Regions from separate parts of the Clostridium paraputrificum AGR2156 genome, predicted to be linked through region 2. Evidence: riboswitches for the same ligand, from Rfam matches in the RefSeq annotation. Region 2 holds a riboswitch; the other holds the start of a gene.
The links. A riboswitch is a leader RNA that binds a small molecule or an ion and turns the genes downstream of it on or off. The one in region 2 is predicted to bind magnesium.
Positions count from the first base shown of each region.

Region 1: another riboswitch for magnesium. It lies ahead of mgtA (magnesium-translocating P-type ATPase); the one in region 2 lies ahead of mgtE (magnesium transporter).

Region 1 is NZ_AUJC01000007.1:176,956-188,696, reverse strand. Features, by position in the region: gene G594_RS0108850 (iron-sulfur cluster assembly scaffold protein) at 1-220, shown strand, start outside; gene G594_RS0108845 (GGGtGRT protein) at 244-1,245, shown strand; gene G594_RS0108840 (phosphotransferase) at 1,304-2,083, opposite strand; gene G594_RS0108835 (ATP cone domain-containing protein) at 2,191-2,457, shown strand; M-box (ykoK) riboswitch at 2,518-2,679, shown strand; gene mgtA (magnesium-translocating P-type ATPase) at 3,015-5,633, shown strand; gene G594_RS0108820 (NCS2 family permease) at 5,809-7,131, shown strand; gene G594_RS0108815 (amino acid permease) at 7,370-8,797, shown strand; gene G594_RS0108810 (hypothetical protein) at 8,903-9,175, shown strand; gene G594_RS0108805 (LysR family transcriptional regulator) at 9,249-10,124, shown strand; gene G594_RS0108800 (TDT family transporter) at 10,236-11,210, shown strand; gene G594_RS0108795 (NADP-dependent isocitrate dehydrogenase) at 11,390-11,741, shown strand, end outside.
Region 2 is NZ_AUJC01000004.1:95,836-107,576, reverse strand. Features, by position in the region: gene G594_RS0103840 (methyl-accepting chemotaxis protein) at 1-1,452, opposite strand, end outside; gene G594_RS0103835 (bifunctional metallophosphatase/5'-nucleotidase) at 1,741-3,258, shown strand; gene G594_RS0103830 (SulP family inorganic anion transporter) at 3,422-5,065, opposite strand; gene G594_RS0103825 (PF20097 family protein) at 5,256-5,480, opposite strand; gene G594_RS0103820 (FxLYD domain-containing protein) at 5,603-6,013, opposite strand; gene G594_RS0103815 (serine/threonine-protein kinase) at 6,117-7,178, opposite strand; gene G594_RS0103810 (helix-turn-helix domain-containing protein) at 7,264-7,692, shown strand; gene G594_RS0103805 (hypothetical protein) at 7,711-8,013, opposite strand; gene mgtE (magnesium transporter) at 8,035-9,378, opposite strand; M-box (ykoK) riboswitch at 9,709-9,874, opposite strand; gene truA (tRNA pseudouridine(38-40) synthase TruA) at 9,919-10,671, opposite strand; gene G594_RS0103785 (class I SAM-dependent methyltransferase) at 10,709-11,338, opposite strand; gene G594_RS0103780 (glycoside hydrolase family 1 protein) at 11,521-11,741, opposite strand, start outside.

The DNA.
Region 1 (11,741 bases), on a different contig from region 2:
AGCTAAGGGACCTAGATACCTAGAAATGGCAGAAGGATATGTAACTAAGGTTGCTGTTGATGAAGATAACGAAATTACTGGATACAAGTTTGTTCACCTTGGAAAGATGATGGAAATGATCGGAAAAGGTATGGATGCAAACGAAGCTTTAACTAAGGCATCTGGTCAATACGGAAGAGTAGACGACGCTGCTAGATTAATAGATCCAAGACACGAATAATTAATTGATAGGGAGGAATAATCATGCCATTATTTGAAAGTTATGAAAGAAGAATAGGACAAATAACACCTGTACTAGAAAAGTACGGTATGAAAACATTAGAAGATGCTAAAGCAGTATGTGAATCAATCGGTGTTGATCCATATGCAATAGTAAAAGAAACTCAACCAATCGCATTCGAAAATGCTGGATGGGCTTACGTTTTAGGTGCTGCTATAGCTATAAAGAAAGGTTGCAAGAAAGCTGCTGATGCTGCTGAAGCAATCGGAGAAGGATTACAAGCTTTCTGTATACCAGGATCTGTTGCAGATGACAGAAAGGTTGGATTAGGACACGGTAACTTAGGAGCTATGCTTTTAAGAGATGAAACTGAATGTTTCGCATTCTTAGCTGGTCACGAATCATTCGCTGCAGCTGAAGGTGCTATTAAAATAGCTGAAAAAGCTAACAAAGTAAGAAAGCAACCATTAAGAGTTATCTTAAACGGTCTTGGAAAAGATGCTGCTATGATAATATCAAGAATTAATGGTTTCACATATGTTGAAACTTCATTTGACTTCTACACTGGAGAAGTTAAGGTAGTAAGAGAAAAAGCATACTCTAACGGACCAAGAGCTAAGGTTAGATGCTACGGTGCTAACGACGTTAGAGAAGGTGTTGCTATAATGCACATGGAAGGTGTTGACGTATCAATAACTGGTAACTCAACTAACCCAACAAGATTCCAACACCCAGTTGCTGGAACATACAAGAAAGAATGTATAGCACAAGGTAAGAAATACTTCTCAGTTGCATCAGGTGGTGGTACTGGAAGAACTCTTCACCCAGATAACATGGCAGCAGGTCCAGCTTCTTATGGTATGACTGATACTATGGGAAGAATGCACTCAGATGCACAATTCGCTGGATCATCTTCAGTTCCTGCTCACGTTGAAATGATGGGATTAATCGGTGCTGGTAACAACCCAATGGTTGGTATGACTGTTGCAGTTGCTGTTGCTGTTGAAGAAGGAATGAACAAGTAGTCTTTACTTAGTTGGAATATATAAAGCACACTATTAGAATAAGCTAATAGTGTGCTTTTTAATAAGTATTTTTAGAAATGTAATTATATAAGTCTTCCATTATCAAATCTCCACCAAGCCTATAGTTATAATCAGAATTTGAAACTATAGATTTATTATAGCTCCAGGTGGCATTCCATAACTTAGCTATAAAAATATACTTATTTAATTTATCTACATGGTAAGAAGTACAATCTCCAAAGTAAAAGAATAATAGTTTCTTTCTTATGTCCTTGGATAAAAACCATGATAGTGTAGCTAGGTCATAGTAAATATCATTCATTCCTATAAAATCAAAATCAACTAAGTAGACTTTGTTATTTTTATATAAGATGTTAGAAGGATTTAAGTCGTTATGGCATAATCCTAAGTTTATATCTTTAGAAAGCTCTTCTTCTAAGAGATTTAATTTATGAATTATAAATTTCGTGTATGGAGGAAGAGAAAAATTTATTTTTTCTAAATGAGAGAAATTGTTTTTGATTTTTTCAAAAGGATTATTATAAGTATTGATAGAAATAGAGTGTAACTTTTTTAATTCTGATGATATAGATTTTAAAAAAGTTTCTGTATTTTGCAGTTTTTCATCTAAATTTGCATTGGATATATATTTGTTAAATAAAATTTTCTTTGAAGTGAAAATTCCTTTGGGTATAATATCCTTATCTTCTAATAGTTTAATAAGCTTCGTATTATTCCTTTTTGTAACTTTTAAAAAGTATTTTTTATGGAAAATGGTTATATTATATGTAGAGTTATTTAGGCTATTTATTGGAGTTATTTTTAATATATTTTTCATTTTAGTCTTCCTTTCAATATTAATTTATTATATCAAAAAGATTAAAATAACAAAGTTGTATATATTATAAATTAAAGTATAATAAAATAAAAAGGATGTGTGAATTTATGAAGATTATAAAAAAAGATGGTAGATTGCAAGAGTTTGATAAGAAAAAGATTTTTACTAGTTTAGATAATGCATCTAAAGATGTAGAGGGGATTGCATTAAATGAGTCAGATATTAAAATACTAGTTGAAGATATTTGCAAGAAGTTAGAAAGCATTAGAAAAAATGATAATCCAAGCTCTAGCTATGAAATTATAGGTGTGATTATTGATGTATTAAAAAAAGATGGATTTGCACCAATAGCTAAATCTTTTGTTGAATATTAATATTTTGCAAATTGTGTTGACAAATTATTGAATACATCATAGTATGATAGTATAAAAGTTAATAGGCCTCGGTAGGTGAGGTTACTACAAGGATACGGGTCGCTGCCGTAAAAGAATGGAAACATTTTTAACTGGTTAGCAGGTTTTGCCGAACAAAGAAGGTTTAACTTAATGCGATTTCATTGCCTTGCAGAGCCAAAACTCAAACGAGAAAGTATTATTATAGTTAATTATGCCTTCGTCAGTTTGAGTTGACGGAGGCTTTTATTATTTTTTGAAAAATCAGGAGGTGAAAAAGAATGGAATCTGGAAATGGCAGTACGGAAAATGGAAGTATTAAAATTGAAGATAGTGATGTGTATCTGGATAAAGATCCTTTCTTTTTTACCCTTTTAACACCTTTCTGTTTTCAATTCTAAAACGAACATTATCCAAGTTACTAAATTTTCAAATTCAAAAAACAAAGTCTGTGGTTAAAAAATAGAATTTTTAACCCTTAGTTTCTTATTGCCTTTTTTAGGCGATAAGTAGATTGATTTAGTAAGGAGGAAAGAAAAATGTTAAAGGAAAGAATATTAACAGATAGACTAATTACATTAGGCAGAATGTCTAAGGCTGAATTATTTAATGAATTAAATACCAATATAAATGGATTATCAAATAAGATGGTAGAAGAAAGAAGAGATAAGTTTGGTAAGAATGAAGTAATACATGAAAAGGAAGCACCATGGATTATAGAGTTGTTAAAATCATTTATAAATCCTTTTAATATAGTTTTAGTTATATTAGCAATTGTATCTACTTTTACAGATGTAATTATTCCAAAGGCTGAAGATAGGAGTTTTACTGCAATAATAGTTATTTTAACTATGGTAACAGTAAGTGCTTTGTTACAATTTTTTCAAGAGAGAAAATCAAAGGATGCTACAAACAAGCTTAAGGCTATGGTTAAGACAACAACTTTAGTGAAAAGAGATGGTGAAGAGGCAAAAGAAATTGATATGGCAGAAGTAGTGCCTGGAGATATCCTATATTTATCTGCAGGTGATATGATACCAGCAGATATTAGAGTTATATCTTGTAAAGATTTATTTGTTGGGCAATCTTCATTAACTGGTGAGTCTGAACCTGTAGAAAAATTGGATCATTTAAAAGAAAGAGATAGAGGGATAGCAATATGTGATTTAGATAATATCCTTCTACTTGGCACCAGTATAATAAGTGGAAGTGCTATTGGTGTTGTAGTATCAACAGGGAATGATACCTATCTTGGTAGCATAGCAGTGGAAATATCTAATAAGGAAGAAGAAACAAGTTTCCAAAAAGGTGTTTCAAAGGTAAGTATGCTATTAATTAAATTTATGATGATTATGGTTCCTATAGTGTTTGTGATTAATGGAATTACTAAGGGGGATTGGTTACAAGCGTTTTTGTTTGCAATATCAATTGCTGTAGGACTAACTCCAGAAATGCTTCCTATGATTGTGACTACAAATTTAGCTAAGGGTGCTATGTCTATGGCAAAAAAGAAGACTGTAGTTAAAAAGATAGATGCAATTCAAAATTTTGGTGCTATGGATATTTTGTGTACAGATAAAACTGGAACACTAACATTAGATAAAATAGTTGTGGAAAAGCACTTAAATATAAAAGGAGAAGAAGATTTAAGAGTGCTAAGACATGCCTATTTAAATAGTTATTTTCAAACAGGCTTAAAGAACTTAATGGATGTTGCAATATTAGAACATGGAAGAGAAGCAGGATGTGATAAAGAAGAAGAGAGGTTTAAAAAAGTAGATGAGATACCATTTGATTTTACTAGAAGAAGAATGTCTGTTGTTTTAGAAGATAAGGTTGGAAAGAAACAGCTTGTAACTAAAGGTGCAATTGAAGAGATGCTAAATATTTCTTCTTACGTAGAAATGAATAGTGAAGTTGTTAAATTAACTGATGAATTAAAGAAAAAAGTATTAGATACAGTTAATGATTTAAATGGGGAAGGCATGAGGGTAATTGGAGTAGCTCAAAAAAATAATATTGAGGATATAATGGAATTTGGTGTTAAAGATGAGAAAGATATGGTTTTAATTGGATATATAGCATTCTTGGATCCACCAAAGGAATCTGCAGCTGAAGCTATTAGGGAATTAATTAAATACGGTGTAGATGTAAAAATATTAACTGGAGATAATGATTCTGTAACAAAGAAGGTTTGTAAGGAAGTTGGATTAGATGTTAATTATATACTTCTTGGAAATAATGTGGATATTATGAGTGATGAAGAGTTGTCAATAGCAGTTGATGAAACTAATGTGTTTGCGAAATTATCACCATTACAAAAGTCAAGAATTATAAAGGTATTAAAAGAAAAAGGTCATGTTGTAGGTTTTATGGGGGATGGAATAAATGATGCGGCTGCCCTTAAAGAAGCTGACGTAGGTATTTCTGTAGACACTGGTGTAGATATAGCTAAAGAATCTGCAGATATAATATTACTTGAAAAGAGTTTAATGGTTTTGGTTGATGGAGTTAAAGAAGGTAGAAGAGTCTTTGGAAATATAATTAAATATATTAAGATGACAGCAAGTTCAAATTTTGGAAATGTATTTTCTGTACTTGTGGCTAGTGCATTTTTACCTTTCATGCCAATGCTATCTATTCAATTATTAGTACAAAACTTATTATATGATTTCTCACAACTATCAATTCCTTGGGATAGAATGGATAAAGAGTATATAGAAAGACCCAAAAAGTGGGATGCAAAGGACATAGGAAGATTCATGATGTTTATAGGACCTTTAAGCTCAGTGTTTGATATTATAACTTTTTTGGTAATGTGGTTTGTGTTAGGAGCTAATACAATTGAGAATCAAGGGTTATTTCAAACAGGTTGGTTTGTAGTGGGGTTATTATCTCAAATACTAATTGTATATATGATTAGAACAGAAAAGGTTCCATTTATTCAAAGTAGACCAACTATACCAGTTATATTATTAACAACAGCAATAATGTTAATAGGGATTATGATTCCTTTTACTGCTATTGGAGAAGGCTTAGGTTTTGTTGCATTACCAAAAGTGTATTTCTTAATGGTTATTTTAATATTAGTTGGATATTGTGGTTTGGTGCAAAGTGTTAAAAAGATTTATATAAAGAAGTTTAATAACTGGTTATAGAATAAAAATCCGAATGTTGTCTCCTTTTGATTAAGGATAACATCCGGATTTTGTTTATAAAATCGATATGAAATTTAAATTTTATAAAAAATATTCGTAAATGCTATTGAAAAATGTCGAAAGTTATCTTATTATAAATCGGGGGCAAATTTCAGAAGTATGAAAGAGTGGTAAAATGAAAAACTTATTTAAAAAGGATGGTCTTTTAGACAATTTCTTTGAAATATCAAAAAATAATACAAGTGTTAGAACTGAAATGGTTGCAGGTATTACTACGTTTATGACTATGGCGTATATATTAATAGTTAATCCTTCAATACTTTCAGCAGCAGGAATGGATCAAGGAGCAGTATTTACAGCAACAGCTTTATCAGCTTTAGTTGCTACATTAATTATGGGATTATATGCAAAATTACCATTTGCTCAAGCACCAGGAATGGGACTTAATGCCTTTTTTGCTTTTACAGTAGTTTTAGGGATGGGATATTCATATCAATTCGCATTAACAGCAGTTTTCCTAGAAGGTATTATATTTATTCTTTTAACTTTATTTAATGTACGTGAAGCAATTGTTGATTCTATACCATCTAATATTAAGAAGGCAATATCAGTTGGGATTGGGTTGTTTATTGCTTTAATTGGACTTGAAGGAGCTGGAATTATAGTTCATCCACAAGATGGTGGAACAATAGTTGCTCTTGGAGATATAACTAGTGGAACAGCTTTACTTGCAATAATAGGTATTCTTATTACTGGAATATTATTGGTAAGAAAAGTTAAAGGAGCTTTATTTATCGGAATGTTAATTACTGCTGTAGTTGGGATTCCAATGGGTGTTACACCAGTGCCAACAACTATAGTTAGTGCGCCACCATCAATAAGCTCAGTGTTCTTACAATTTGAATGGTCAAATATTTTTTCGATAGATATGTTGATAGTACTATTTACATTATTATTTATGGATATGTTTGATACTATAGGAACTTTAGTTGGAGTTGCTACTAAGGCTAAGATGTTAGATGAAAACGGAAAGGTTCCTAATATTAAAAAGGCTTTATTTGCAGATGCAGTAGGTACAACTTTTGGAGCTTGCGTAGGAACTAGTACAGTAAGTACATTTGTTGAAAGTGCATCAGGAGTTGCAGAAGGTGGTAGAACAGGACTTACAGCAGTTTCTACTGGTATAATGTTTGCTTTAGCATTATTTTTCTCGCCAGTATTTGCGTCAATAACTTCAGCTGTAACATGTTCAGCTTTAGTATTAGTAGGTTTATTTATGATAGAGCCTATTAAAGAGATAGAATTAAATGAGTATACAGAAGCTATACCTGCATTCTTAACAATAATAATGATGCCATTATCATATAGTATTTCAGATGGTATAGTATTTGGAGTTGTTTCTTACATAGTATTAAAGATATTTGCTGGTAAAGCCAAAGACATTAGCTTTACAACTATAATAGTAGGTGCAATATTTTTACTTAAGTTCTTAATTTAAATATAAGTAATGAAAAAGAGGTTTTGAATTTCGAAATCTCTTTTTATATAGATATTTAAGAAATAATTTCTAGTTTAAAAGATAATATCCTAGTTTGAAAATATTCATCTTACATACACTATGTTATAAGGAATTTCACAATTTGTTTACTTTGAAAAAATAGATTAAAGATGGTAAACTAATGAAGGATTTAAATTAATTAGTATAAAGTACAAAAGATAATAAGGAGAGTAAAAACATGTTAGAAGATGAAAAAAAATTAAGGTGGTATAACCTTGCACTTATGGCCTTTGTATCTGTATGGGGGTTTGGTAATGTTGTTAATAACTTTGCAAACCAAGGGTTAAAAGTTATAGTTTCATGGGTGCTAATTATAGGATTATACTTTGTACCTTATGCATTAATGGTAGGGGAATTAGGATCTGTTTTTAAAGATGGTAAAGCAGGAGTTAGTACTTGGATAGGAAATACAATGGGAAAAAAGCTTGCTTATTTTGCAGGATGGACTTATTGGGTTGTACATATTCCATACTTGGCTCAAAAACCTCAAGCAGTACTTATAGCCTTAGGATGGGCAGTTAAAGGTGATGGAACTCTTGTAAGTGATATGCCTACATTAACAGCTCAATTAATTACATTAGTAATATTTTTAATATTCTTATGGGTAGCTTCAAGAGGGATAACTTCTCTTAAAACTATAGGTAATATAGCAGGAACATCAATATTTATAATGTCAATGCTTTATATACTATTAGTTATTGCAGCACCATTTATAAGAGGAACTGATATTGCAACAGCTAACATTACAGTTGAAACTATAATACCTAGATTTGATTTTACTTACTTTACAACATTATCAATGTTAGTGTTTGCGGTTGGAGGAGCAGAAAAAATATCTCCATATGTAAATAATACAAAAAATCCATCAAAGGAATTTCCTAAAGGAATGTTAACTCTAGCTATCATGGTAGCAATATCAGCTATTTTAGGATCAGTAGCTATGGGAATTATGTTTGATGCAAATAATATTCCTAAGGACTTAATGATGAACGGTCAATATTATGCATTTAAGATGCTAGGTGAGTATTATGGAGTGGGTAATATATTATTAATTATATATGCGCTTGCTAATATGACAGCACAAATTTCTGCTTTAGTATTCTCTATAGATGCACCATTAAAAGTACTTTTAGCAGATACTGATGATAATTTTGTACCAAGAACTTTAACTAAGACAAATAAGTATGGAGCACCTATTAATGGATACTTAATGACTGCTATCTTAGTTGGAATACTTATAGTTGTACCAGCATTAGGAATTGGTGATATGAGTGAGTTATATAACTGGTTATTAAAGTTAAATTCTGTAGTTATGCCAATGAGATATCTATGGGTATTCTTAGCATTTATAGCACTTAAGAAGGCTTCGGATAGATATAATTCAGAATATAAGTTTGTTAAGAATGATAAGGTAGCCCTAGGATTTGGGGTATGGTGCTTTATATTTACAGCCTTTGCTTGTATCATGGGAATGTTCCCTTCAGGAATTCAAGCTTATTCAGGTGAATGGTGGTTCCAAGTTATATTAAATGTAGTGACACCATTTGTATTAATAGGATTAGGATTAATACTACCTTTAATAGCTAAAAGGAAAAAGAATACATAATTTTTAATAAAATCTTAAAATAAGGCTTTGAGTCTTTATTCATCTAAGAGTTAATTGTATAATAGGATTAGCAAAAGAAAATAATAATTATTATGAGGTAAAATTATGAACAAAGGTACATTGAGAACAATAATGTATATAGCATTGGGTGTTTTAATATTTTCAGTTGTTATTAATTTATTCTTTTCAATACTTCCATATCTTTTAGTAGGTGGAGCGGCAATTTATGTAGTTACTAAGGTTGTAGGATATTTTAATTCTAAAAAGAGTAAGAGAAGTAGTAATGAATCAACAAATAATAATTATGAAGTATATGTTGATGATTCTGTAGATACAAGTAATGCTATAGATGTAGATTTTGAAGATGTAGACAAATAAATAGATAAACATAGGGATGGTTTGAACAGCCATCCTTTTTTGAGTTTAATTAGTATTAAAAGGGGAAATTTATATGAATATAAGAAAATTAAAAATTTTTTATGCAACAGCAACTAGTTTAAATATGACCAAGGTAGCAAAGGAACTATACATAAGTCAACCATCTGTAAGTCAAGCTATTCATGAGTTTGAAGAGGAGATAGGTGCAAGATTATTTGATAGAATAGGTAAAAGAATTTACTTAACAAATGAAGGAGAAGTTTGTCTTAATTATGTGCGAAGAATTCTTAACTTATATGAGGAAGCAACTGAAAAAGTCAATGAAATAACTAATCAAGAAAAGGGAAAAATAAAAATAGGAGCTAGTACAACAATAGGTACATATATTCTTCCTGATATATTAAAGGAGTTTGTTGAGGTGCATAAAGGAATTGAAATTTCTTTAATAATAGAAAATACTACAAATATAGAAAAGCTAATTCTAGAGAATAAGGTGGATTTTGCTTTTGTAGAAGGTAGGATAATATCTGAAGAAATAAATAAGATTCCAGTATGGAAGGATGAAATTGTATTTATAACTAGTGCTAAACATCCTTTAGGAGATAAAGGCATTATAACTCCTAAAGAACTTAAAAAGGAAAAGTTAATAATGAGAGAGTTTGGTAGCGGCACTAGAGAAATTGTTGAGAGTTTCTTTTTAGAAAAAAATATAGATTATAGAATTTTTATGGAACTTGGAAATACAGAAGCTATAAAGAAAAGCGTAGAAGCTAATTTAGGAGTAGGTTGTATCTCTAAAAGATGTTTAGAAGATAAAGTTGAAAAAGGTGAATTAAAGACTTTAAGAATGGATTGTGGCAATATAAACAGAGAACTTATTCTTATAATACATAAGGATAAGTTTATGAACAACAATATGAAAGAGTTTATAAAATTTATTAATAAGTAAAAACCTATGGTATATATCAAATTTAAGTATTTTACCTTTTGAATATTTCAGTAGTATACTAAAAGCAACAAATGAGACTACAGAAAGCTATTAATCATTAGGAGGAATGCTATGATAGATAAAAATACATTTATTAAAAATTTTAGAAGTGTTCATGATAATCTGCCAATAGGAGCAGTTGCAACATCAGTTGGAGCAACAACATTATCTAATATATTTGCTTTAAGAGAGTTGACTTTCTTAAAGGATATATTTATGAACATGGCAGCAATAGTGGCTTTGTTTGCATTACTTAAACTGTTTTTTTACCCTAAAACAGTAAAGAAAGAATTAGAATTGCCAGTACTGGCAAGTGTCTTCCCTACATTTGGTATGTTAATTATGATTTTAGGTAACTACTATTTAAAGTTTAGTTATACATTAGGTAAGACAATGTGGCTTTTTGGGATTGTAATTTATAGTGTGATCTCAATTATAGCTATTTATAAACATTTAATAAAGAATTTTAATTTTAATACCTTTGTGCCTAGTTTTTTTATTCCCTTTGTAGGAAGTCTAGTGGCGTGTGTAAGTAGTACAGGAATGAATGAAACTATGTTAACTAAAGTTATCTTCTATTGGGGTACAACAACATATTTTTTTATATTACCTTTTATGATATACAGATTGTATAAGGGGGATATCGAAAAGCAAATATATCCTACAGTAGTTATTATGGCAGCACCACCTAGTTTGGTAATAATAAGTTATTTAACAGTGTTTACAAATTACAATAGAAATTTTGTAGGGTTAATGGCAGTGATAGTATTCTCTATAACCTTATATTCTTATGTTCAAATTCCTAAATGCTTAAAAGAGAAGTTTAATGCAGGTTTTGCAAGTTTAACCTTTCCGTTAGCAGCAACAACACTTGCAACTTTTAAAATTAGTATGTATTTCTTGACTGTAAATGCAACTTTAGCGCATTTGTTTGAAGGAATTGGAGTTGTAGAATTATTTATTGCTACCTCAGTGATTGGGTTTGTCCTTTACAATTTGTTTAATCTACTATTCCAAAAATTAACCATGCAAGATGCAATAGAATAGTTAAAAGTAAGAAGAGAAATTATTATGTGATTTCTCTTTTTGATTATTCTAAATTAATTTTCGGATTTAATAAAATGAAGTTTCAAGAAATCATAATTTCATTTTAATTGCTATTAAAGTGTATGTAATGTATAATATTGCTATAAAATGAAAGTTTTAATTTAAAAGGGGGCAAAATGATGGCGAAAGTAAAAATGACAACTCCATTGGTTGAAATGGATGGAGATGAAATGACTAGAATCCTTTGGGGCATGATAAAGGATGAATTAATAATTCCTTTTGTTGATTTAAAGACAGAGTATTATGATTTAGGGCTTGAATATAGAAATGCCACTAATGATCAAGTTACAATTGATGCAGCTAATGCTATTAAAAAATATGGGGTTGGTGTTAAGTGTGCAACAATAACACCTAATGCTGCAAGAATGAAGGAATATGATTTAAAAGAAATGTGGAAGAGCCCAAATGGTACAATTAGGGCAATATTGGACGGTACAGTATTTAGGGCTCCAATAATAGTAGATCCTATTA
Region 2 (11,741 bases):
ATCCTTTCCTAATTCTAACAATTTATATCCTTCTTTAGAAACATCTTCATTTATAAAAGCAAGTAGCTTATTACTACTACTAGCAATTTTATTAAATGCTTCACGTACATCTTTTATTGTAGCTTGTACATCTTTAACAGCCTCCCTTGATTGCTCTGCTAAAGTTCTTACCTCATCAGCTACAACAGCAAAACCTTTTCCTTGTTCTCCTGCTCTAGCTGCTTCTATAGCTGCATTCAAGGCTAACAGATTTGTTTGTTCTGCTATTTCATTTATAGTATCAGCCATTATCATTATTTCATCGACAACTTTTGCCTTATTCATGGCTTCAATAATTTCTTCCTTAACGCTTGAAAATACTTTCTCATTATTATCTAATAATGTCTTTGTACTTACTTTAGTATCATTGGCCTTCTTACTTATTTTTTCTGCATTTCCTCTTCCCTCATTAGCCTTTTCTTCTAATACTATAGTCCTTGAAGATACTTCTGATATTGAAGCATATAACTCTTCTGCAGTTGCACTAGTTTCTTGAACCGTAGAACTAATATTGTTTGCAGAAGCACTTATTTCCTCAAGCTGCGATGTCATTTCTTCAACAGTAGCATATAATTCCTCGCTACCTGCACTCATATCCTCTGTGCTTTCAATTAAAACTTTTAATAATTCTCTTATATTATCTTGAGCTTTATTTAAAGAATTAGCTATAATACCAAACTCATTATTTTTTTCTATATTTATTTCTTCTGATAAATTATATTCTGATATTCTATTTGATAATAGTCCAATCTTCTTTAAATATCCTCTTATTTCCTTGATAATTAAAAAAGAGCATACTACAGAAAAAATAATTGCTAAAATTAAATATATGTTAGATATAAAAACACTTCTTTTATACCTTGCTTTACTCTCTTCTACAGACTGAACTGCCCAACTTTCATTCATATTTACAATATTATTTAAATCCCATGTATAGCCTTCTTTTTGTCTATCTAACTCTGGTATTAATGCTTTAGCACCTTCTTTGTCCCCTTTCATAGTTAACGCTATTATCTCATCAACAATCTTATTATACTCACTAAAAGAATTTAAGAATATATTCGTGTATAGAGTGTCTTCCTCATCTCCAAAAATTGTTTCTTTATACTTTTCAATATAATCATTGCATTTAACTCTATTTTCTTTAATAGTATTTATTATTTTCTCCTTATTTCCACTACTTTCATCAGTACATAAAAGATTAGTCAGCAAGTCATTTTCTAATGCTATTTCACTAACCTTACCTATATATAATATTCCCTTTGTATCTTCATTATATAAAGCTATTAATTCATCATTTGATACTTTCATATTATAACTATTAAATATCGTTAAGGAAAACATCAATAATATTATTACGGAAAAAACTGCAATTAACTTTTTTGATATACTAGTATTTCTTATTATGTTCATATTATTCCTCCAAATAGACTTTTTTCATTTTTAACCATTTTTAAACATGGGCATTTGTCATTATAACAAATTGCTTTAAATAGTCAAATATCACCCTGTTAAACACCTCTCAATTTTTTTCGTCACTTTTTAACACTTTGATAATTATAATGCATTTATTTTAATAATTTACCACTCTATTATCACCTTCTATTCTTAACATATTTTTTGTTTTATATGTTATCATTTTTTTTTACAAATAAACGCTATATTTTATTAATTTTGATATAATTCAATTGAGGTGTTAATATGAAAACTTTAAAGATTTATTTTACTTCAGATATGCATGGCTTTGTATATCCAACAGACTATACTAATAATGATGATAAACATCTAGGAATGCTAAATGTAATTAACTCTTTCACAAAGGACGAAAACACTTTGATAATTGATGGAGGAGATACTATTCAGGGCTCTCCATTTACAACCTTTATATCAAAAAAAGATTTTCAAGTTCATCCAATTGGGAAAGTTTTAAACCAAGGTAAATATGATTTAATTACATTAGGTAATCATGACTTTAACTATGGATATGATTATCTTGCTAAATATCTAAATACACTAGATGCAACTTGTGTTTGTTCTAATGTAGAAGATAAAACAGGTAAGCTCCCTATTCTTCCATATGCAATTAAAACGCTAGGAAATGGATTGAAAATAGGTACATTAGGTTTTACAACAGACTTTATAAACATTTGGGAACAACCACAAAACCTAACAAACTTTAATATAAATGATACCTATACTTCAGTAAAAAAAGTATTTGATGAAGTAAGATCTCAAGTTGATATTTTACTTGGGGTTTATCATGGTGGTTTTGAAAAGGATCTAGATACAGAGAAAATTTTAAGCACTAGTAATGAGAATATAGCTTATAAAATTTGTGAGGACTTTAACTTTGATATCCTATTAACTGGACATCAGCATATGGATATTGGCGGACAATATGTTAATGGAACTTATATAGTTCAAACTCCACAAAATGCATTTAAGTTTATAGAATTAAGCTTAGATTATGAAGAAAAAATCATTTCAATTAAATCAGAATTAAAGACTGCAGAAATAAATCCAAATAAAGAAATGTTCAATGAATTATTACCTTATGAAAAAGAAGTTCAGAAATGGTTAGATAGCCCTGTAGGATTTTTAGATATTCCACTTCATCCTTCTACTCACATAGAAATGGCTTTATCAGGATCAAATCTTGCTAACTTTATAAATAAAATTCAATTAGATGCAAGTGGTGCTGATATAGCTTGCACATCATTTGCTAACAGCATAAAAGGGTTTAATACCGATGTAACTGTCCGTGATATTGTTTCAACTTATGTTTATCCAAATACTTTAGTTGTATATGAAGTTACTGGAGAAATATTAAAGAAATCCTTATCAAGAAGCGCTGAATATTTTTATTATGACGGAGAAGAAGTAAGAATTTCAGACTCATTCTTAAAACCAAAGGTTGAACATTATAACTATGATTATTTTTCAAATATAGAATATACATTTACTTTAAATTCTAATGGAATAAATACTGTAGATTCAGTTATATTTAACGGAAAGGAGATAAGTGATACTGATAAATTCACATTAGTTATGAATAATTACAGAGCTAGTGGTGCTGGTGGATATGAATTCTTTAAGTATTGTAAAATCATAAAAGAAATTCAAATAGAAATGCCAGAAATTATAATAAATTATTTTGAAAAAAATAAAAAAGTTATTGTAGATAAAACAAAATATATACATGTTAAGCTAAATAAATAATTTTAGAATAGAACGAAGCGTTGTAACAATCTTTATTCTACGAATATTTATATAAACATATATTTATATATTTATATATTTATTGTACAAATGACCCTATTAAATAGATTTTTTATTTTCTACTTAACAGGGTCCATTTTAATATAAATATTTATGTATAAGATTAAATTGCAACTCTATTATCTTCAACATAGTTAATTGCTTCCACTGCGCTCCAAAATATTTTGTCTTCTCCAATCTTATCTTTAAATCCTGACTTTTCTACCGTATCCTTAACTCCTTCCTGTAATCCACATAAAAGAAGTCTACAATCATTGGATACAAGTTCCTCCATTATTTCTTCCAGTGCTTGAATCCCTGTAATATCTATTAAAGGTACTCCTCTCATAGATAATATTAAAACCTTAGCATCCTCTAACGATTCAATTTCTGATCTCAACTTGTCCACAGTACCAAAGAATAATGGCCCAGTAAAATAAATTACCTTTGTTTTTCCTAAAGTATTATTTTTACTTATATTTCTATTTAATTTGTCCTCATCAACGTCACTAATAAAAATATCTGCATTTGATATTTTAACCATAAATAATAGGCTTGCAAAAATCACTCCTATTAATATAGCTTGTGTTAAGTCAAAAACTATTGTTGCCATCATAGTTATAAAGAATTTCATAATAGATCCCTTAAATCTTTTAGTGAACATATATTTAATATTTTCCCACTCATTCATTCTCCAAGCAGTAATCATCAAAACTCCTGCTAATGCTGATAGAGGAATTTTTGACATTATAGGTGCTAAAACAAACATTGATATTAATAAAAATATAGAGTGGAAAATACTAACCAACCTAGTTTGAGCACCTGATTTTATAGCTACACTTGTTCTTGCTATTGCAGCTGTAGCAGGTACCCCTCCAAAGAAAGGTATAATCATATTTCCAATCCCTTGAGCAACAAGTTCTCTATTAGGATCAAAGGATTCTCCCTTCATTTTCTTACCAACTTCACCACAAAGTAAACTTTCAATCATTGCTAAAGCAGCTATACTAATAGCAGGAACTACTAATCCCTTAATAGACTCTAAATTAATACCTGCAAAAGTTAATCTATCATCTAAAATCAATTTTTGTGGGATATCTCCTATAACATCAACTGGTAAATTAAATAACATATTAACTATTAAAGCAACTATAAGTCCAATTAAAGATGATGGAACTTTTGCATTCCACTTTTTAGGCCATAGAATCATTATAGCTACTACAAGTATTCCAATTAATAACGCATACATATTAGGATTTATAGGTCCTCTTACAAAGTTAAACACCTTTATAATTGCACTATCAGAAGTTTTTGTAGTTACTCCCAAAAAATTATCTAGTTGTCCAATTGCAATAGTTAATGCAATACCAGATGTAAAGCCTGTAATTACTGGTAGTGGAATATAAGACACCACTTTTCCTAACTTAAATACACCTGCAACTATTAGAATAAGACCAGCTATTAAACTAGCTACCCATATTCCTTCTAATCCATATTGTTGTCCAAGCAATATTAATATTGCACTCATAGCTCCAGTTGGTCCTGAAATTTGAAAGGAACCTCCAGAAAGAGCACCAATTACTAAACCAGAGATTATTGCTGTTATAATCCCTGCACCAGCTGATGCTCCACAACTTACACCAAAGGCTAATGCTAAAGGAAGTGCAACTGCTGTAACAGTTATCCCTGCCATTAGGTCCTTTTTAAACTTTCCTCCATTGTAGTTCTTAAACTCTTTGATTAAATCATTTTTGTAATTAGTAAACATTTTTTGCCCCATTTCTTATACTTTTTTAAAACACATCAACTATTTTATACCTTAATGTAAATAAAGACAAGTTTTACATAGAAGAATAAAAAAGTGGAGGATATTTATTTTGCTCCATCTCAAAACAAATATCCCCCACTACTAAAAGTAAGAAATTATAAAACTATTATTCTTGATTTTATATATGTTACTATACAGCTTGAGTTTCAAGATCAATAACTAGCTTTTTGCATTGTTGGCAAACATAAGCTTCACTTCTAGGTCTTCCAAAAGCTGAATTAGTCTTTAACTTTATGCCCCCTTTTGACCATATACCTGCCACTAGCTTCTTATCTTCTGCTTGCCATTTTAGTGCATATCTATCACCAAAAAGATTTCCCTTTACCATTTCATTACCACAACTTGAACAAACCATCTTTCTTCCTCCCATAATATATAAAAAGTTAATCACTTAATATATATTATTTATATCCCCTAATAATAACATCTAATTATCCTACTTTTAATTGAATGGCTAGTCCATGATTACAATATTATCTATATAGCACTTGATACTACATCTATCTCATATTTACTAAAATCTTTCTTTATTAGCATAATCTTAACTTCTCTTTTTTCTCCTGGTTTTATATCAGTTTCATTTGTAAATGAACTCTCAATAGTAACCCCATTACCATCATATAACTTATAATTAAACTGTATGTAATCTATTGTTTCATTTGAAGTATTCTCAAATATCCCTACTATTTCGCTTGAATACTCCCCTTTTTTAACCTCCCAATTAACCTTCTTTGCCATCTCATTATATAATTCATCTTTAGATTTTTTGTCATCTTCCATTTGATTTATTGTGTCAGAGGCTGATTTTGCCATCCCCCCCATTAATGCTGTACATCCTCCAACTAAAACAATAAGTATTATTACTACCCCAATTAAAATCTTCTTCATTATTATTCCTCCTTTAAAACAAAAAATGATACTTGTCCATTTTCTTGGACTAGTATCATTATAAAAATATTTAGAGTTTCATTGGTATGCTATCAGCATACACCTATTGAAATATGTTTAACATCATGCCAGCAAAGATTATAATTAATATAGTATAAATAGTAACCCCTACTTTTCTAATACTTTTATTATTTCCCTTTAATAAAGGTAACATAGATTGTATATTATTGTAGTTTCCATAAAGAAAAGTCAACCCGAATAATGCTATAACCATACTAATATCACCAATAATATAAGAGAAACTTTTTGTACCTATATCAATAAAAATAGCAAATACTAAAAATATGTACCATAATGATGCAGCTAAAATATAAGAAGGCTTTCCTCTTCTAAATCCAGGTAAGTTTCTAATAAACATTTTACTCTTTCTATATTTTATTTGTTTGCCACTACATAACTCTAAATCTTCCTTAAGCTCACGACATGTTTTATATCTTTCATTAGGAGAAATCTTAATACATTTTTCAATTACTTTAGCTAATTTTTCATCATTCTTTTTATCCCTTGGTAGTTTTCCTGTTGTTAAAACATTCATTAAAACCCCAATAGAATAAATATCACTTCTACTATCTGTTTGATTAAAGCCAAATTGCTCTGGGGATGCATATCCTTCTGTTCCTAATATCTGAGTATCCCTATTTTCATCACTTTTATGTATTCTTGACACATCAAAGTCTATTAATTTAACTATACCATTATTATCTACAATAATATTAGAGGGCTTTATATCCCTATGTATTATTGGACTACTTAAATTATGTAAAACATCTAATATTTCGCAAATCTTTATACCATATTCTATAACCCTATCCTCTGATAATACTCCTTCCCCCTGGATTTCCTCTAGAGTTTTACCATTAATAAATTCTTCAATTACATAAAGTATCATCTCATCCTCAATAACTTCATAAACCTTCGGAATACCTATGTTATCAATCTTTTGTAATTCTTTAAAAACTCCTTTTTTATAATTTGACAATGTCTTTTTTACATATATCTTATTATCTACTATATTCTGAACCAACTCTATTTTACTTTTATCCGATTCATTTATTACCGTTAGTTCCTTATACAATGATAATTTATAACCAACATTATAATTCATCTCCATGTTCCACCTAAACTTTCACTTAACTATAATATAATATATAATATTATTATCTCATTTTTTATTTAAGGATGGAATAACTATGATTGATAAAAAGACTTCTGAATTATTAAATACTCTTAATTCTATAGATAATTATAAAAATTTAAAAACATATATTTCTAAGGATTTAGATGTTAAGGAACTAACTATTTCTGAATACTTAGTTAACCTTTGTAATAAAAAAAATATAAGCAAAAGTACTTTAATTGCTAATGCAGATATTGATCGTACATATGGATACCAAATTTTAAATGGAAGTAAAAATCCTAGTAGAAATAATATAATTAAGCTTTGCTTATCCCTACAACTTACATTAGATGAAACAGATAGAGCTCTTACTATAGCTAAAGAAGGACGACTTTACCCTAAGGTTATTAGAGATACTTTTTTAATATTTGCTATAAATAATAAACTTACTGTCTTAGATACAAATATATTATTAGAAGAAAACGGACAATATATCCTATAGATATCATGTCCTTTACTTTTAAAAAATATAAGTCATATTTTGAGGTTCATAATAAGATAATCCATGTTGTTTAGCTAACCCCTTAACTAGATTATCAATCTCTTCTGCATCTTCAAGTAAACATCCAATAATTATAAAGCCTTTACCCTTGTTTATATCTAACTTTTCTCCATTAGATATTAAATCTTCAAAAAACTCATCTATTAATCCAATGTCTCCAACTAGAGAATCTTCCCATTGACATAACTGCTCATATAAAAACTGGGCTCCCATTACATTACTTACCTTATCACTATTCCATACTGCACAATACCACTCCATAAAAACCTCCATTTATCTAAACTAGATTAAATAACTAATAAACATAGTTGCAAGTCCAAGGAAAAAGAAAAAGCCTAAAACATCAGTAACTGTTGTTACAAACACTGCTGATGCTAGTGCAGGGTCTACCTTAAGCTTCTTTAGTATTACTGGAACTATAAACCCCGACATTGTTGCTACCATCATATTTAATATCATTGCAACACCAATTACAATACCAAATACAAAGTTCCTTTCCCATATAAAACCTAAAACTGCTATAATGGCTCCAATAACTATACCTGTTACAAGGCCTACTAATAACTCTTTTATAAAAATTCTCATCCCATTATCTTTATCTAATTCTCCTAATGCAATACCACGAACTACTATTGTTAATGATTGTGTTCCTGCGTTTCCTCCCATTCCTGCTACAATAGGCATAAAGGTTGCAAGAGTTACAACTTGACTTATTGTGCCTTCGAAAGCTCCTACAACAGAAGCTGCAAGAATTGCAGTAATTAAGTTTACTATAAGCCACGGTAATCTACTTTTTACAGAATCTCTAAAGGAACCATCTACTTTTTCCTCTTCATCCACACCACCAAGACGATGGATATCTTCTGTAGTTTCCTCCTGCATAACCTCAACTATATCATCTACAGTTACTATTCCTAAAATCTTATTATTCTCATCTACAACTGGCATTGTCATAAATCCATACTTTTCAAACTTGCTAGCCACTTCTTCCTGATCCATATAGTACGGCACTGATATTACATTGGTATTTGTTATTTCAGATATCTTTGTATCAAAGTCATTGCATACTATATCTCTTAAAGAAACTACACCTTTTAAGACATTTTCCTTATTAATAACATAAAGATAATATGCAGATTCAGCATCTGGAGCTTCCTTTTGTAAATACTTTAGGGTTTTTTCAATAGTTTTATTTTCCCTTATTGATACAAACTCCGTTGCCATAATACCACCAGCTGTATCTGGCTCATATGAAAGAAGCTTATAAACATCTTTTCTATCTTCTTCATTTATTTTCTTTAAAACATCTTTAATTTCTTCTTCATCTAAGACTCCAACAAGATCTGTTAACTCATCAGAGGACATCTCACCTAAAATCTTCTTTTGCTTATTTTCAGAAAACTTCTTTAAAATTTCATACTTTTCTTCATCATCTTCTTCCTCAAGAATAGCTGCAATAAACCAATCTGGTAATCTTTTTAATATCTTAAAGAAATCATCTTCGTTGTCATGAAGTAAATCTAATACATCAGCAGGATGAATATCCTCAATCTTCTCTTCTAGCTCCTCCTGAGTATAATTTAGTAATTTTTCTAATAAATCCTTTTCATTTAATTCTTTCTTCATTATAACTCCTCCTTATATAAGAGGATAAAACACCCTATACGGCGAACAAACTTCATCCTCATCCTTTATTTTGTTTTCCGTCTTAACTTTTATACTCCTACTGGCATCAGATTCCATTTAATTCACCACCTTATTTTTTTGCCCATCTGCATTTCCGAAGCTTGCCTGAAGAAAATCTTGCAGGGGCATATATTTTATTTTTTATTCTTTAGGAAGAAATGAAATAATATCTAGCTAAATTGTTGAAGTTATCCACAATTTAATTGATGCTATAATTTCCTAAAGAATAAAAAAAGACCTTTTAACCCTACGTTAAAAAGCCTTAAATATAACACAATTTAATTGTAGAGCTTTAGCACTATAAAGCTTTGACCTTTTCTTGTCAGCTACGTTAAAAATTACCTTGGCGATAATTATTGTTAACCCATTGGAATCTCTCGATTTTTCTGGGTAGCAGCATCTATCTTTATAGGAGCCTCACCTAACAAATTTTCCTACTTAATACTATTCTTTTATTTGATATAAGTCAACACTTTTGAATTAATATTCTAAATTTTTAAGCATTAATCCTTTCCCTGGAACCTTTAGACCTGAATTTTCTCTATTCTTAGACTCTAATATCTCTTTAATATCTTCTGGATTCCTTTTATGAACTCCAACCTCTACTAATGTTCCTACAATTATTCTTACCATATTTAACAGAAATCCATTTCCACTTACTTCTATTTGTACAAATCCATTATAATTTGTTATTTTTATATCCCTTATAGTTCTTATAGTGGACTTTTTACCATTCTTTACTTTTAAATTAGTAAAACTCTTAAAATCATGAGTGCCTATAAGATACTTTGCACCTTCTCTCATACTTTCTATATCTAATTCTTCTTTTATATGATAAGCAAATCTCTTGGAAAATACATCTTGATATTTTGTGTTTTGAATTGAATACACATAGGTTTTTCCCTTTACATTTAACCTAGAGTGAAACCTATCACTTGCTATCTTAAGTTCTTTAACCACAATATCCTCTGGTAAATATTCTTCAAGATAACTCATCATTTCCACTAAAGTCATTTTTGAATCAGTAAAGAAGTTTGCCACATAATTATCTGCATGAACTCCAGAATCTGTTCTGCCACAACCTATTACTTCTATTTCCTCCCCTGTCATTTTACTTAAAACATTTTCGATTTTTCCTTGTATTGTTACAACAGAATTGCCTTTTTGATTCTGCTTTTGCCATCCCTTATATCTTGTTCCATCATATTGTAATAACATTTTTATGTTTCTCATATTTTCCTCCTAAAGAAAAAAGAATCTAGATACTATTTTACCTACATTCTTTAATTGCTACAATATATGCTAACTCAAAAGTTCCTTTTATTTTTTTACTTTTCTTTATTTTAAAGCCATTACTTTTTATAAACTTAATATACTCATCAGTTGTCCATTTGCTATAAGCCTTAAAACCTACAATAGACATAAGTTTCCATAACACTTTAGCTTTTATACTACTCTTATGTGTAAAAGTTGGTGCTATTAAGATCCCCTCATCCTTTAATACTCTTTTAATATTACTAAGTGCTTCCTCAGGCTTTGGCATTATGTGAAGTGCATTAGATATAAGTACACAATCAAATGTTTTAGAACCATAAGGTAAATCACATGCATCCTCTACTGAAAAATTAAGATTATTAGGCCTCTCTTTACGTTTTGCTTCTTTTATCATTTCTTCAGAAAAATCAGTAGCCTCCAAATACTTCACTTTATCTGCTATTCTTAAAGCAATTAATCCTGTACCTGTTGCAAGCTCCAACATTTCCATTTTAGAATTTACATCTCTTCTAATAAGTTTAATCATCTCTTCATAAGCTTGCTCATCTTTTTTTATTATAAAATCATATTTACTAGCAAATCTATTCCAAAACTTTTTATTTGAGTTCATCTCTTGTTTCTCCATATTCTCACCAGCCTCGATAAATTCCAATGTTTGTATACATTTTACCATAATTATCCTTATTAGCAAATCTAAATTATAACTTCATTTTTAACTTCTTATTTAGCATCACTTTTTACATAAATATATAGAAAGAAGTAGAATTTAAATTGTAAATTCTACTTCTTTCTATATATAATATTAGTTTAAAGTTTTTCCCCATTACTTTCAATTACTTCTTTGTACCAGTTAAAACTCTTCTTTTTTCTTCTCTCTAAAGTTCCATTTCCCTCATCATCCTTATCTACATAGATAAATCCATAACGTTTCTTCATTTCACCTGTAGATGCACTCACTAAGTCTATTGGTCCCCAAGATGTATATCCTATAAGGTCAACACCATCATTTACAGCCTCTTTCATAGCAC